One region of the Thalassospira xiamenensis M-5 genome, then DNA from elsewhere that is predicted to be linked to it. Evidence: predicted binding sites of a transcription regulator. Region 1 holds the regulator's gene; each other region holds the start of a gene.
What was found. Region 1 encodes LexA, which represses DNA repair genes until DNA is damaged. Its sites were predicted from a motif close to ATGTTCTANTTTGGTTC; they were not measured.
Positions count from the first base shown of each region.

Region 2: the regulator LexA is predicted to act here: its motif matches at 1,955-1,971, upstream of TH3_RS08470 (PA0069 family radical SAM protein).
Region 3: the regulator LexA is predicted to act here: its motif matches at 1,891-1,907, upstream of uvrA (excinuclease ABC subunit UvrA).

Region 1 covers NZ_CP004388.1:2,224,946-2,229,208, reverse strand. The annotation lists gene TH3_RS10510 (ComEC/Rec2 family competence protein) at 1-1,912, shown strand, start outside; gene lexA (transcriptional repressor LexA) at 1,976-2,683, opposite strand; gene moaC (cyclic pyranopterin monophosphate synthase MoaC) at 2,831-3,331, opposite strand; gene trpC (indole-3-glycerol phosphate synthase TrpC) at 3,331-4,128, opposite strand; gene trpD (anthranilate phosphoribosyltransferase) at 4,125-4,263, opposite strand, start outside.
Region 2 covers NZ_CP004388.1:1,790,789-1,795,051, forward strand. The annotation lists gene TH3_RS08460 (hypothetical protein) at 1-27, shown strand, start outside; gene TH3_RS08465 (hypothetical protein) at 389-667, shown strand; gene TH3_RS08470 (PA0069 family radical SAM protein) at 777-1,940, opposite strand; gene TH3_RS08475 (inverse autotransporter beta domain-containing protein) at 2,073-3,665, opposite strand.
Region 3 covers NZ_CP004388.1:2,057,846-2,062,108, forward strand. The annotation lists gene uvrA (excinuclease ABC subunit UvrA) at 1-1,880, opposite strand, end outside; gene fbaA (class II fructose-bisphosphate aldolase) at 2,073-3,152, opposite strand; gene TH3_RS09695 (Gfo/Idh/MocA family protein) at 3,173-4,240, opposite strand.

The DNA.
Region 1 (4,263 bases):
GATTTCGCGACGCTGGGTTTTGCCATTCTTTGGCATTCTGCTGCTGGCGGTTTTTTGTGGCGGGTTGCTGATTGCATCCATCCATCTTGAAAGGGCGCCATCCGGGCTTCTGACCAAGACGCTTTACATGACAGAGATCGAGGGCGACATCACGCTTCTGGAGCCACGGGGCGGGCGGATGCGCATGACCGTGGCACCAATGCGGATCGCGGGGCTTGAGGACCGGGCATTTGACTGGAAGGTGCGATTGAGCCTTCCAGGTGGCGATGAGCTTTCCGTCGGGGATCATATCGTGGCAACGGCGCGGCTGTTTCCGTTGCGCGCGGCGTCCGTGCCGGGCGACCCGGATTTTTCACGCGGATTATATCTGGACGGGATCGGGGCGACCGGGTTTGTTTTCGGCCATAAATATAGTGTGACCAAGAAGGCCGAAACAGGAATGATGCAGCCGGTTTCGGACCGGATCGAAAGTCTGCGCCTGACGATCATGACGGCAATCGATCAGAGCCTTACCGGCGCAGAGGCCGGGATTGCCAAGGCATTGATTGTCGGCGAACGGGGCGATGTCAGTGCGGAAATTGCCGATGATCTTCGCAAATCGGGATTGGCGCATCTTCTGGCGATTTCCGGGCTGCATATGGGGCTTTTAAGCGGGACGGTTTTCTTTTTCCTGCGGTTTGGCATGGCGGCCATTCCCGCCCTTGCGCTGCGGTTTCCGATCAAGAAATGGGCGGCTATCGGGGCGATGGTGTCAGCGGGGATCTATCTTGGCCTGTCAGGGGCCAGTGTGCCGACGCAGCGTGCCTTTGTGACGTTGACGATTGTCTGGATTGCGTTGCTGCTGGATCGGCGGGCGATATCGTTGCGGCTGGTGGCGTTTGCGGCGCTGGTTGTTCTGATCCTGCGGCCCGATGCGGTCTTGGGGCCAAGCTTTCAGCTTTCCTTTGCGGCGGTGTCGGTTCTGGTAGCGTTTTATGATGGTCCGGGCAGGCGATGGTTTGACAAGTCGGGGGATCGGTCATGGCTATTCCGGCTTTGGCTGTTTTTTGCCGGGCTGGTGATGACCGGGTTGCTGGTTACGGCGGTGACCGCGCCGATCATCGGGTTTCATTTCGGGCGGATTTCGATGATCGGGATCGTGTCCAACCTGATTGCCATTCCGGTGATGGCGTTCTGGGTGATGCCGCTGATTGTGGCGACGCTTGTTCTGATGCCGTTCGGAGCCGGGGGACTGGCATTGTGGTTGATGAAGCCGGGACTGACATTGTTGATTGAAACCGCAAGCCTTGCCGCCGATCAGGCCTGGGGGCTTTGGCATGTCGAGCAGTTTAGTGCCGTATTTGCCATCGGCATCATGATGGCGATGGCCTGGTGGCTGGTCTGGCGAGGGAACGCGATTGCCCGGTTTGCTGTCATTCCGCTATGCGTGGCGATTGCGGCGCAAATCCTGTATCGCCCGGCGGATATTCTGGTTTCGGGGGATCAGGAAAGCTGGGCAATTCGCGACAGGGTGCGCGACAAACTTGTCCTGCCCGAAGGCATTTCGGATTTTCAGCAGTCGGTCTGGATGGCGCGATTTGGTATCGCCGATCATGATGCCGGCAATGTCATCGAAAAATGCGACGCAACGGTTTGTTCCGTCAGGATCGCCGGACGGCAGGTGATCATTGCCAATGATCTTGCCAATCCGTTCTATGCATGCCGCCATGGCGATATGATCATCAGCCTGAAACGCGATATGCCGCGTGATATCTGTGCGCCGGATGTGACTGTCATCGATGATGACCTGTTATGGTGGCAGGGGGGCGTATTGATTGCGTTGCGGCCCGATGCCGCCCCGGTGATCGAAACCGTGCGTGAAACGTCCGGCATCTGGCCGTGGATTATCATCGGGGGCAGGGTGGTCAAATAAAAAACGCCGCCAGGCAAGGCCGACGGCGTTTCTTTCGGTTTGTTCGGTTTATTCGGTATTCTATCAGTATTGGCGGAGCAAACCGATCAGACGTCCCTGAATGCGGACACGATCAGGCGACAGCGCGCGTGTTTCATAACGCGCATTGGCCGGTTCCAGCAGAACTTCGCCACGGCCACGTTTCAGGCGTTTCAGAGTGGCTTCGGCGTCGTCGACCAGTGCGACAACGATGGAGCCATCATTGGCCTGTTCGCAACGCTGGATCAGGACGGTGTCGCCATCGAGAATACCGGCATCGATCATCGAATCACCGGAAACTTCAAGCGCATAGTGATCGCCGGTTCCCAGAAGCGCTGCCGGGACCTGCACCATTGTGGTCTGATCGCGAAGGGCTTCGATCGGGGTACCCGCCGCAATCCGGCCAAACAGCGGCAGGGAAACGGATTCACCCGATTCCGAAAAGGCCGAAGGCACGGTTGCCGGCCGATGCGCAGCCTTTCGCGCGGAGGCGATAGAGGTAACATTGTTGGGCGTTTCCGCCGCGTCGTCATCATTATTATCGGGAAGACGCAGGACTTCGAGCGCGCGGGCCCGATGGGCGAGACGGCGAATAAAACCGCGTTCCTCAAGCCCGGTGATCAGGCGATGAATGCCGGATTTGGATTTCAGGCTCAGGGCTTCTTTCATCTCGTCAAAAGAGGGCGAGATGCCATGATCGCGAAGGTAATTATCGATATAGACCAGCAATTCGTATTGCTTGCGCGTCAGCATGATTTTTTCCGAACCAGTAATAAGAACAAACCGAATACATAAATGTTCTACTTTGGTTCTGCTTGTTCGTCAAGCACCACAACCCGAAAAATCACCGTTTAAGGGCATTCTTTCGGTCAAGAAACGAAATTTGGGTATTTCCAGGGATCAGTCGGCGGTGAAAGTACCCGACTTTCCGCCTTCCTTGTGGACAACGCGAATATCGGTAATCCGCATGGCTTTATCGACCGCCTTGCACATATCGAACACGGTAAGTGCGGTAACGGAAACGGCGGTCAGGGCTTCCATTTCCACCCCGGTTTTGCCGGTGGTTTTGCATGTCGCGACAATATCTACCGCATCGGTGTCAGTTGCGAGTTCCAGCGTGACTTCGGCCGAGGTTAGAGGCAGGGGATGGCAAAGCGGGATCAGGTCAGCGGTTTTCTTGGCCCCCATAATCCCGGCAAGCTGGGCGATACCAAGAACGTCGCCCTTTTTATGGCCGCGTTCGGCAATCAGCCGGGCCGTTTCCGCCGACATCAGGACACGGCCCTTTGCGATGGCGACGCGCGCGGTATCGGTCTTGGCCGAAATATCGACCATGACGGCATTACCAGCAGCGTCGATATGCGAAAGTTTGTCTGCCATGCCTGTGTCTTGTTCCGTTATCAGGCCGCGAGGCCAAGAATATTACGGGTGGCGGCGGTGACGTCGTCCTGACGCATCAGGCTTTCGCCGATCAGGAAGCATTGCGCGCCGACCTTTGCCATGCGGGCGAGGTCATCGTGCGTGAACAGGCCGCTTTCGGCGACCAGCATCCGGCTGTCATCAACCATACCAGCGAGTTCTTCGGTCGTGGTCAGGGAGACTTCCAGCGTTTTCAGATTGCGGTTGTTAACGCCAAGCAGCTTTGATTTCAGTTTCAGGGCGCGTTCGAGTTCCGGGGCGTTGTGCACCTCGATCAGGACATCCATGCCAAGGCTGTTTGCGGCGTCTTCAAGCTCGGCGGCCCGGGCGTCTTCGAGGGCGGCCATGATCAGAAGGATGCAATCGGCACCAAGGGCCCGGGCTTCGGTCACCTGATAGGGATCAAGCATGAAATCCTTGCGCAGGACCGGCAGATCAACCGCGCTACGTGCCGCGATCAGATAGCTGTCATCGCCCTGGAAATAGGGGATGTCGGTCAGGACCGACAGGCAACTTGCCCCACCGGCCTTGTAGGCTTGCGCCAGAACGGGCGGATTGAAATCCGGGCGGATCAGGCCCTTGGACGGGGATGCCTTTTTAATCTCGGCAATCAGGCCGTAACGACCATCCGCAACCGATGTTTCAAGCGCCCTGATAAAGCCGCGCGGTGCGGATTGTGATCTGGCTGCGGTTTCGAGGTCGGCAAGTGACTTTCGCGCCTTGCAGGCGGCGATGTGGTCGCGTTTGTCCTTACAGATACGTTCGAGTACGTCGCTCACGCTGCGGTCCCCTGATTGGAAATGCGGACTAGTGCCTGCAAGGTTTCTGCGGCTTTGCCGGAATCGATTGCGGTGCGGGCCTTTGCGATGCCATCGGCAAGATCGGTTGCGATGTCGGTCACCACAAGGGCGGCT
Region 2 (4,263 bases), 430 kb from region 1:
CACGCCCGGTACCGGGTGGTGGGATAAACCGCCATTATCCGGCTGATCAACAACACCCGCCTAATGGCTTTGCCCGGGCGGGTGTTTTGCTGTGTGCAGCATTGAACTGGTGCCCCGGTGGGCTGTTCACAGCAACTGCACCTGCCGGTTGGCATTCGGGCGGACAAAGCTGCTGTAATCAGGCTTGACCTGACAGCATAAGGTACGTAATGATTTAAAGATGGAAAACATTGTTACACATCAGAACGCCTATTTTACGTCGTGCACACAGCGCGGCGCCTGTTGATGTGTTTGTAAATTAAACCAAGACCGGCTGCCCCAGGGCGGCCTTTGTTTTTTCCATAAACCGGTTTGCCCGAGGTGGCCCCACCAACAAGGAAACCGGAAAATGACCCATATCTCCCTTGCGGATCGCATGCCGACACTTGATTTCACGCCCAATGCCCTGAAAGACGGGATCGGGGTGGTGCCGCTTATTCTGATGGCGGGGTTTGCCGATACCATTGCGGCAGCGAGCGCGCTGGTCGCAGATGGTGCTGTCATGATCGAGGACAGACAGATTGTGGATCCTGATCATCATATCCTGAGTTACGCGTTTGATGATGGCGAAGTATTGCGCCTTACCGTTGGCGGTCAGAGAACGATGCTGATCCGTCGTGCAGAGTGATTGGGGCGGAGTGACCGGGGCGGAGTGACCGGGGCGGAGTGATCGGGTTGGTGCCCGCCGGTCGCGCGAGCAGGGCTTGGGGGTGAGGAGGGCGATGTTGCTGGTGATTTCAGAACAGCGACATTTGCCCGTTCGCGCTGGGGCGGACAAAGCCGCTGCAATCAAGGTTGAGCGACCGGCCGGTCATGCCGTGTTTTTTGCGTGCAGCATCAAACCGTCTGGCGATCAGGTCGGCAATCGGGCCGGTGCCGCGCATACGGGTGCCAAATTCGGACTGATAGCGTTCGCCGTCGCGCATCTGGCGGATCAGCGACATGACCTTTGCCTTGCGATCAGGATAATGGGCGCCAAGCCATTCTTCGAACAGATCGGCGATTTCAAGCGGCAGGCGGATGACGATGTGCGATACGGACGTTGCCCCGGCGTCACGCACCGCGGCGACCAGATTTTCGATTTCCATGTCATTCAGGCCGGGAATGATTGGCGCGCACAGGACCGTGACCGGGATACCGGCATCGGCAAGTTTGCGAATGGCATCGAGCCGGCGGTGCGGGGCGGAGGCACGCGGTTCAAGAAGGTTGGACAATCTGTGATCAAGGCTTGTAACCGATACCGCGACCGACGCGCGGTTTCTGGCGGCCATTGGCGCGATCAGATCAATGTCGCGGGTGACAAGTGCGCCTTTGGTGATGATCGAAAAAGGATGGTGGCAATCGCCAAGCACCTTGATGATGGATCGGGTCAGTTGCTTTTCACGTTCAACCGGCTGATAGGGATCGGTGCTGGTGCCAATGACAATCGGGGCGGGCATATAGCTTTTGACGGCGAGCTGTTTGCGCAATAGCGTCGGGGCATCGGGCTTCCAGAACAGTTTTGTTTCAAAATCCAGCCCCGGCGACAGGCCGAGATAGGCGTGTGTCGGCCTGGCAAAGCAATAGATGCAGCCATGTTCACAGCCGCGATAAGGATTGATCGAACGGTCAAACGGCACGTCCGGGCTTTGATTTTTGGTGATCACGCTGCGCGCGCCATCAATGCCAAGGGTGGTACGGATGCGCGGTGCGTCCTGATCTTCCATCAGGCTGGTCATCCAGCCATCGTCGACCGCCTGATGGATATGGCGTTCAAATCGGCCATCAATGTTCGATACCGCCCCGCGGCCTTTTTGCCGGCGCGCGGGCAGTAGATCCGGATCAAAATCCGGATGGCTCCAGCCTTCGCCCGGTGGGGCGGTTTCGATGTGATCGGATGTCGGTTCGATGATATTTCGCATATGTTCAAAATACAGAACAAAACAGGAACATTCAAGCGAAATACGCAGTGCCCAGGTTGCCCGCGCCGATGTCAACGCGGACAGCGGCAGGCCGTTGATTTGACATCATCCGGTTATCAACAGCTTTCCTGATTACGGGCAGGTCGGCGTTGCTGACGTGAAACTGATGGAGCCGGTGTTTGTCCCGCCACCGACATTGCATGTGCTTACATTGCCGCTGTTCCCGGAGCCGGAGAGATTTGTATTGTTACTGTTAAAGAATATCAGGTGGTTGTTTGTCGCCCCGCTGACATTGAGCGTATTATTCTCGAATACGAGGTTGTCTGATCCGACTGCTGAGAGGGCGTAGGCAAAGGTATCGTTACTGCTGGTTGTGATCGTGTTGCCGCGAATGACGGTATTTTGTGCGTTCCCCAGAACCTGTATGCCAAAGACCGTGTTGTCCGTTGCGGTGGTGGTCAAGGTGCTGTTGATAATTTCAACGTTATCCACACCGTCAATCCGCACCGCTGTGACCGCCTCTGTTGCGGGGCCTGAAACAGTAACAGTAACGCCAACAAGGCGACTGTTGGCGGCCATATTGAAAATATGGTGCGGCGTGCCGAAGCCGACCGGAGGGGCGCCATCGCCGCTTAGGCTGGCGCCCGGTGTGGTGATGGTCACAGTGCGACCGGAAGGTGTTTTAACATCAAGATTGCCCGTTCCCATGATGGTTTGGCCATCCTGCACATCAAGGCGGTCGTTGACATTGGCAAAGCTGCCGTTAAGGACCACGGTCGAATTGGCACCGGCGGATGAGATGGTCGTGGCGAGGTCGGCACTTGCTGTTGTTGCGCTGCTGACAAGCGTGATGGTGTTGCCGTTGGCCGTGCTTGTTATTTCCTCTGCCGTGGTGAATTGCCCGGCCTGACTGACGATATCAATGTCGCGCATGATCGGATCGGTCATGCGGCGTTCGATAGCGTTCAGGCGCGGTTTGGGATTGTCGCCAAAATCCTGAAGCGGGATGCGCAGGCGGAAGCTGGCGAAGCTTTGTGTGCCGCGCGGATCGTCATGCTGGATTTCAGCCCCCAGCGAAAAGCGCGAGCCTTCCCACAGGAACGGTATTTCATCAAAGGTCAGGTCAAGCCGCCCGCGAGGTCCCTGCACCGTGTCCACATCGTCTTCGGTAAAACGATAGCCGCCTGCGTAAAGGCGCAATTGTTGTGGTGCCGTGGCTTCAAACAATGGTGCGCGCCAGCCGATTTCGGCATCAAACCCGCGAAGGGCGCGTTCTTCGCCCTGACGGTACATGATCGATGCGCCGGAAAAATCCACCGTACTCAGGCTGTCTTCTACATAGCTTGTCGTGCCGACCGGCATATAGGCATTGGCGCGAAAATCCCAGTCAAGCGAAAGGGCTTCGGCCCCGAAGGTGACCTGATTGAATTTGTTGTCATACGAGCTGTGGCGGCGGTCAAAATAACCATAGCCACCAATATTCCAGCCATTATCAAGCATCTGGCGAATGCCGAGACCGAAGTTGCCTTCGTGACTGTTGGCATCATCCATGCGTGCGCGGATATTGGCAAAGGTCAGGGTGTCGTCATCCTGCCATAGCGGAATGAACAGATCGGTTTCGCCAAGATTTCGATCTGTACCGGCCTTGCCTTCAAGGTCGATATGTGGCCCCCATTTATTGGTTGGTTCCGGTGTTTGCGCATGTGCGACAAAAGCCGTGGCCATTGCGGCCCCAACCCAAAAGCCAAGCTCGTGTACCCTCATTTGTCTTCCCGCTATTTTCAGCCGCATGTGACGCGTTTGGATAAAAATGCGCAGATCATTTCTATCTGCGTATCTGGATTATCCTGTGGATTTCAAGTCTGCGGCTCGATATTTTGTGCGTTATGATTTCTGTCCCGATTCTTATAGTAACAACACTTTTTATGCTAATCCAATGATATTGATGAATTTTATTGGATATTTCTGAGATGCTCGAATTCTATTGCGAACGATCAATTTAATCTTATGGTTGTGTTTTGGCGTTTGCTAACTTGCCGTGTGAAAAATCGGTTCGTATTTCTTTTTGTAAAAGCAGCGACACGGCCAAAATCAATGCCAACCGCATATTTTTTCATTTTTGTCTTCAATCATTTTGATCTGGCTTATGCGCGGCAGGAGAAATCGCTGGCATTTTGCGCATCAGTCAGATCGGCAGTTAAGCCAGTTCATGAAATGGAAGTCCGAGGATTAGGGGATTTGCGCATGGGTCGCCACAGCAACGGCAGGGATGCGATATTTTCCTGCGCGAAGTGGATATCCATTGCGTTTTATGGATAGGAAA
Region 3 (4,263 bases), 170 kb from region 1:
TCGACATTTTGCAGGTTGTTGGCGCGGGCACCCTTGATCGCAATCGATTTGCCATTACCCTTGCGGCGTTCCTTGGGAACGGCGATCTGTTCAACCCCGACAAGATACTTTCCGGTCAGGCTGTTCGGGTTCTGCTGGATCTGTTCGGGTGTGCCTTCGGCAACAATACGACCGCCATGGATACCGGCACCAGGGCCCATATCAACGACGTAATCGGCGGCACGAATGGCGTCTTCGTCATGTTCAACAACAAGCACGGTGTTGCCCAGATCGCGAAGACGTTTCAGGGTCTCAAGCAAGCGGTCATTGTCACGCTGATGCAGGCCAATGGAAGGTTCATCCAGAACATACAAGACCCCGGTCAGGCCGGATCCGATTTGCGACGCCAGCCGGATACGCTGGCTTTCGCCACCTGAAAGTGTGCCAGATGTACGCGACATCGACAGATAATCCAGTCCGACATCCCGCAGGAAACGCAGGCGATCATTGATTTCGCGCAGGATGCGTCGCGCGATTTCGGTTTCTTTTTCGTTCAGTTTGCCTTCAAGCGCCTGGAACCAATCGGCGGCTTTGCCAATCGAAAGATCGGTGATCTCTGAAATCGTGGATTTGTCGATCTTCACGGCCAGTGCTTCGGGTTTCAGGCGATGGCCTTCGCAGGTCGGGCAGCTTGAAACCGTCTGGTATTTCGAAAGTTCATCGCGTGCCCACTGGCTGTCGGTTTCGCGCCAGCGGCGCGACATGTTGGGAATGACGCCTTCGAACGGTCGGGCAACCTTGTAGCTGCGCGAACCGTCATCGTAGGTCACCGTGACGTCTTCATCACCTGAACCATACAGAATGATGTCCTGTGCTGTTTTCGGAAGCTTTTCCCATGCGACATTGGTCTTGAAGCCGAAATGCTTGGCGACCGCACGTAGGGTTTGAAGATAATATTTCGATGTGGTGCTGGCCCACGGCGCAACAGCGCCGTCGTCAAGGCTTTTGCTTTCATCCGGGACGACCAGTTCCGGGTCGAATTCCATCTGGGTGCCAAGACCATCGCAAGCCGGGCAGGCGCCAAACGGGTTGTTGAACGAAAACAGGCGTGGCTCGATTTCTTCTATCGTAAAGCCGGAAACCGGGCAGGCGAACTTTGCCGAGAACACGGTTGTTTCGCCGGTTTTGGCATCTTCGGTCAGGACGATACCGTCTGTCAGTTCAAGGGCGGTTTCAAAACTGTCGGCAAGGCGGGTTGCAATCCCTTCCTTGACGATCAGACGGTCAACCACGACCGAGATATCGTGCTTGAGTTTTTTGTTCAGTTCAGGTGCTTCGTCGATGTCATACATTTCGCCATCAATCTTGACGCGCTGGAACCCGCGTGTGCGAAGGTCACGCAGTTCCTTTTTGTATTCACCCTTACGCCCCCGAACGAACGGTGCCAGCAGATAAAGCCGCGTGCCTTCGGGCATTTCCATAACGCGGTCAACCATCTGCGATACGGTCTGGCTGACAATCGGAAGGCCGGTTGCCGGGGAATACGGGATGCCAACGCGCGCCCAGAGAAGACGCATATAGTCATAAATTTCGGTAACCGTTCCCACAGTCGAGCGCGGGTTGCGCGATGTTGTTTTCTGTTCGATGGAAATGGCAGGAGACAGGCCATCGATATATTCCACATCGGGTTTTTGCATCAATTCAAGGAATTGACGTGCATACGCTGACAGGCTTTCGACATAACGACGCTGTCCTTCGGCATAAATCGTATCGAACGCCAACGAACTTTTGCCCGACCCTGACAGACCAGTGATGACCACCAGAGCATCGCGGGGCAGTTCAACATCGATATTTTGCAGATTATGTTCTTTCGCACCGCGAACCGAAATTTTCGTCAGCATGTCGGGCCTTTTGTTCCTGTAATGTTCGGGAAAGGTATAGAGGAGCCAATTATGATACGCAAGCGCGCCCCTGACAGTTCCTGTCAGTATCTGTCAGGAGTAGTTTATTTTTGCAGTCGCGCAAGATTGCCCACGAAAAAACCCGCCGGAAAAACCGGCGGGTTGATCTGTTTTTTTTAGATACTGACAGGATCAGCCTTTGGTAACCGACCGGCCGGTTGCGCCAAGATCCTTGAAAGCTTCTTCGAGGCGGGCCGCCATCGAAAGTTCGGCTTCGCGGACCCATACGCGCGGGTCGTACTGTTTTTTGTAGGGCTGGTCCGTATCCGGGTCCACTTGATATTTGAAAGCACGTGCATTGGCTTCGACATATTCGCCAACCGGGCGCGAATAGGCGAACTGGGTATCGGTGTCTATATTCATCTTGAAGACGCCGTAACTGACGGCTTCTTCGATTTTTTCTTTTTCCGAACCCGAACCGCCATGGAACACGAAGTCTAGCGGACGGTCGCCAAGGTTATGCTTTTCCGAAACATATTTCTGGGATTCCAGAAGGATTTCCGGACGAAGCTTGACGTTACCCGGTTTATAAACGCCATGAACGTTGCCGAATGCCGCCGCGACCGAGAAATGGCCCAGCGGAGCAAGACGGCGATAGGCTTCTTCTACTTCTTCGGGACGGGTATAAAGACGTGGATCAATTTCCTCGACACTAGTATCAAGGTCATGGCCGATACCGTCTTCTTCGCCGCCGGTCACGCCCAGTTCGATTTCCAGGCTCATTTCGATTTTTGACATGCGTTTGAGGAACTCTTCGCAGGTCGACAGGTTGTCTTCGAGCGGTTCCTCGGACAGGTCCAGCATGTGGGAGCTATAAAGCGCCTTGCCGGTCTCGGCATGGGCCTTTTCGCTCCATTTCAGCATTTCATCGACCCACGGAACGAATTTCCGGTTTGCGTGGTCGGTATGCATGACGACAGCAACACCATAATACTCAGCCATCAGCTGGGCATGGCGTGCAGCCGAAACAGCGCCTACAACACGGGCCGCTGCTGCGTCCTTGATGCCCTTGCCGGCAAAGAACTGTGCACCGCCATTCGAAAGCTGAATGATGATGTCAGAACCGGCATTTGCAGCGGCTTCAAGGGCGGCATTCATCGTGCTGGACGATGTGATATTGACGGCGGGAAGGGCGTAACCGTCCTGCTTGCAGGCAGCGACAAGGTCACGATAGGCAGAACCGGTAACAACACCGGGTTTAACGGAAGGCATGTGGGTACTCCTCCTGGGGGTCAGAGTATTATTGTTTCCCCCGTGCGTACCGACTGATCCGCAGCGAGGGCAATCCGTAAGGAGCCCAATGCATCTTCCATATGCTGCGTAAGGTCAAGGTTTTCCGTTATAGACTTTAGGAAAAATTGCTGTTCACGCAGACACAGGCCGTCATGATCGGGCTCGTCGTCTGTGCGGATGATTTCGTCAGATTGTGTAAATTTTCCGGCAGCATCTGTGGCAGCATGGTGAAGCTTTAAGGCATTCGTTTTTGTGTGGGTGTCGATATCGGCTGAACCGGCACCTTTTTCTTCAACATCGGTGATGGAAACACAGCCTTTCGGTCCGATCACATCTTTGACGAAAAAGGCGGTTTCGCTGATCATTGGTCCCCAACCGGCCTCGTACCAGCCAACTGATCCGTCATCAAAGCGCACCTGCAACTGACCATAGTTATACATTTCAGGTGCAACTTCATCAGACAGGCGTACGCCGATGGCGCTGACCGATACCGGTTTTGCGCCGGTCATCAGACACATCATGTCAAGATAATGCACACCACAATCGACAATCGGTGAAACACTGTTGAGCAACCGTTTATGGGTTTCCCAGAAAGCACCGCTGCTTTGTTGGTTCAGGTTCATGCGCATGACGAGCGGCTTGCCGAGTGTCTTTGCAACTTCAACGAACTTTGCCCAAGACGGATGATGGCGCAGGATATAGCCGATCACCAGTTTGCGACCGTGCTTTTTGGCTGCATTGACCACACGTTCGGCATCCTCGGCAGTAGCTGCCAATGGCTTTTCAATAAAGACATGCGCCCCGGCTTCGAATGCGGCGATGGCAAAATCAGCATGGGTTTCGGTATATGTGTTGATCGAAACTGCATCAGGTTTTGTTGCCGCCAGCGCAGTATGAAAATCGGTAAATTGCGGGTAGGCAGCAAAACCATCCGGAAGGTTTTCTGCCGGGATTTCGGAACGGGCACACAGTCCGACGATTTCGTACCCGTCAAGCGCGTGATAGGCCTTGGCATGCGATAATCCCATATTGCCAAGACCGACGACAAGAATACGAACAGGCTTCATGTTGTGCCTCCTGATAAGTTTCT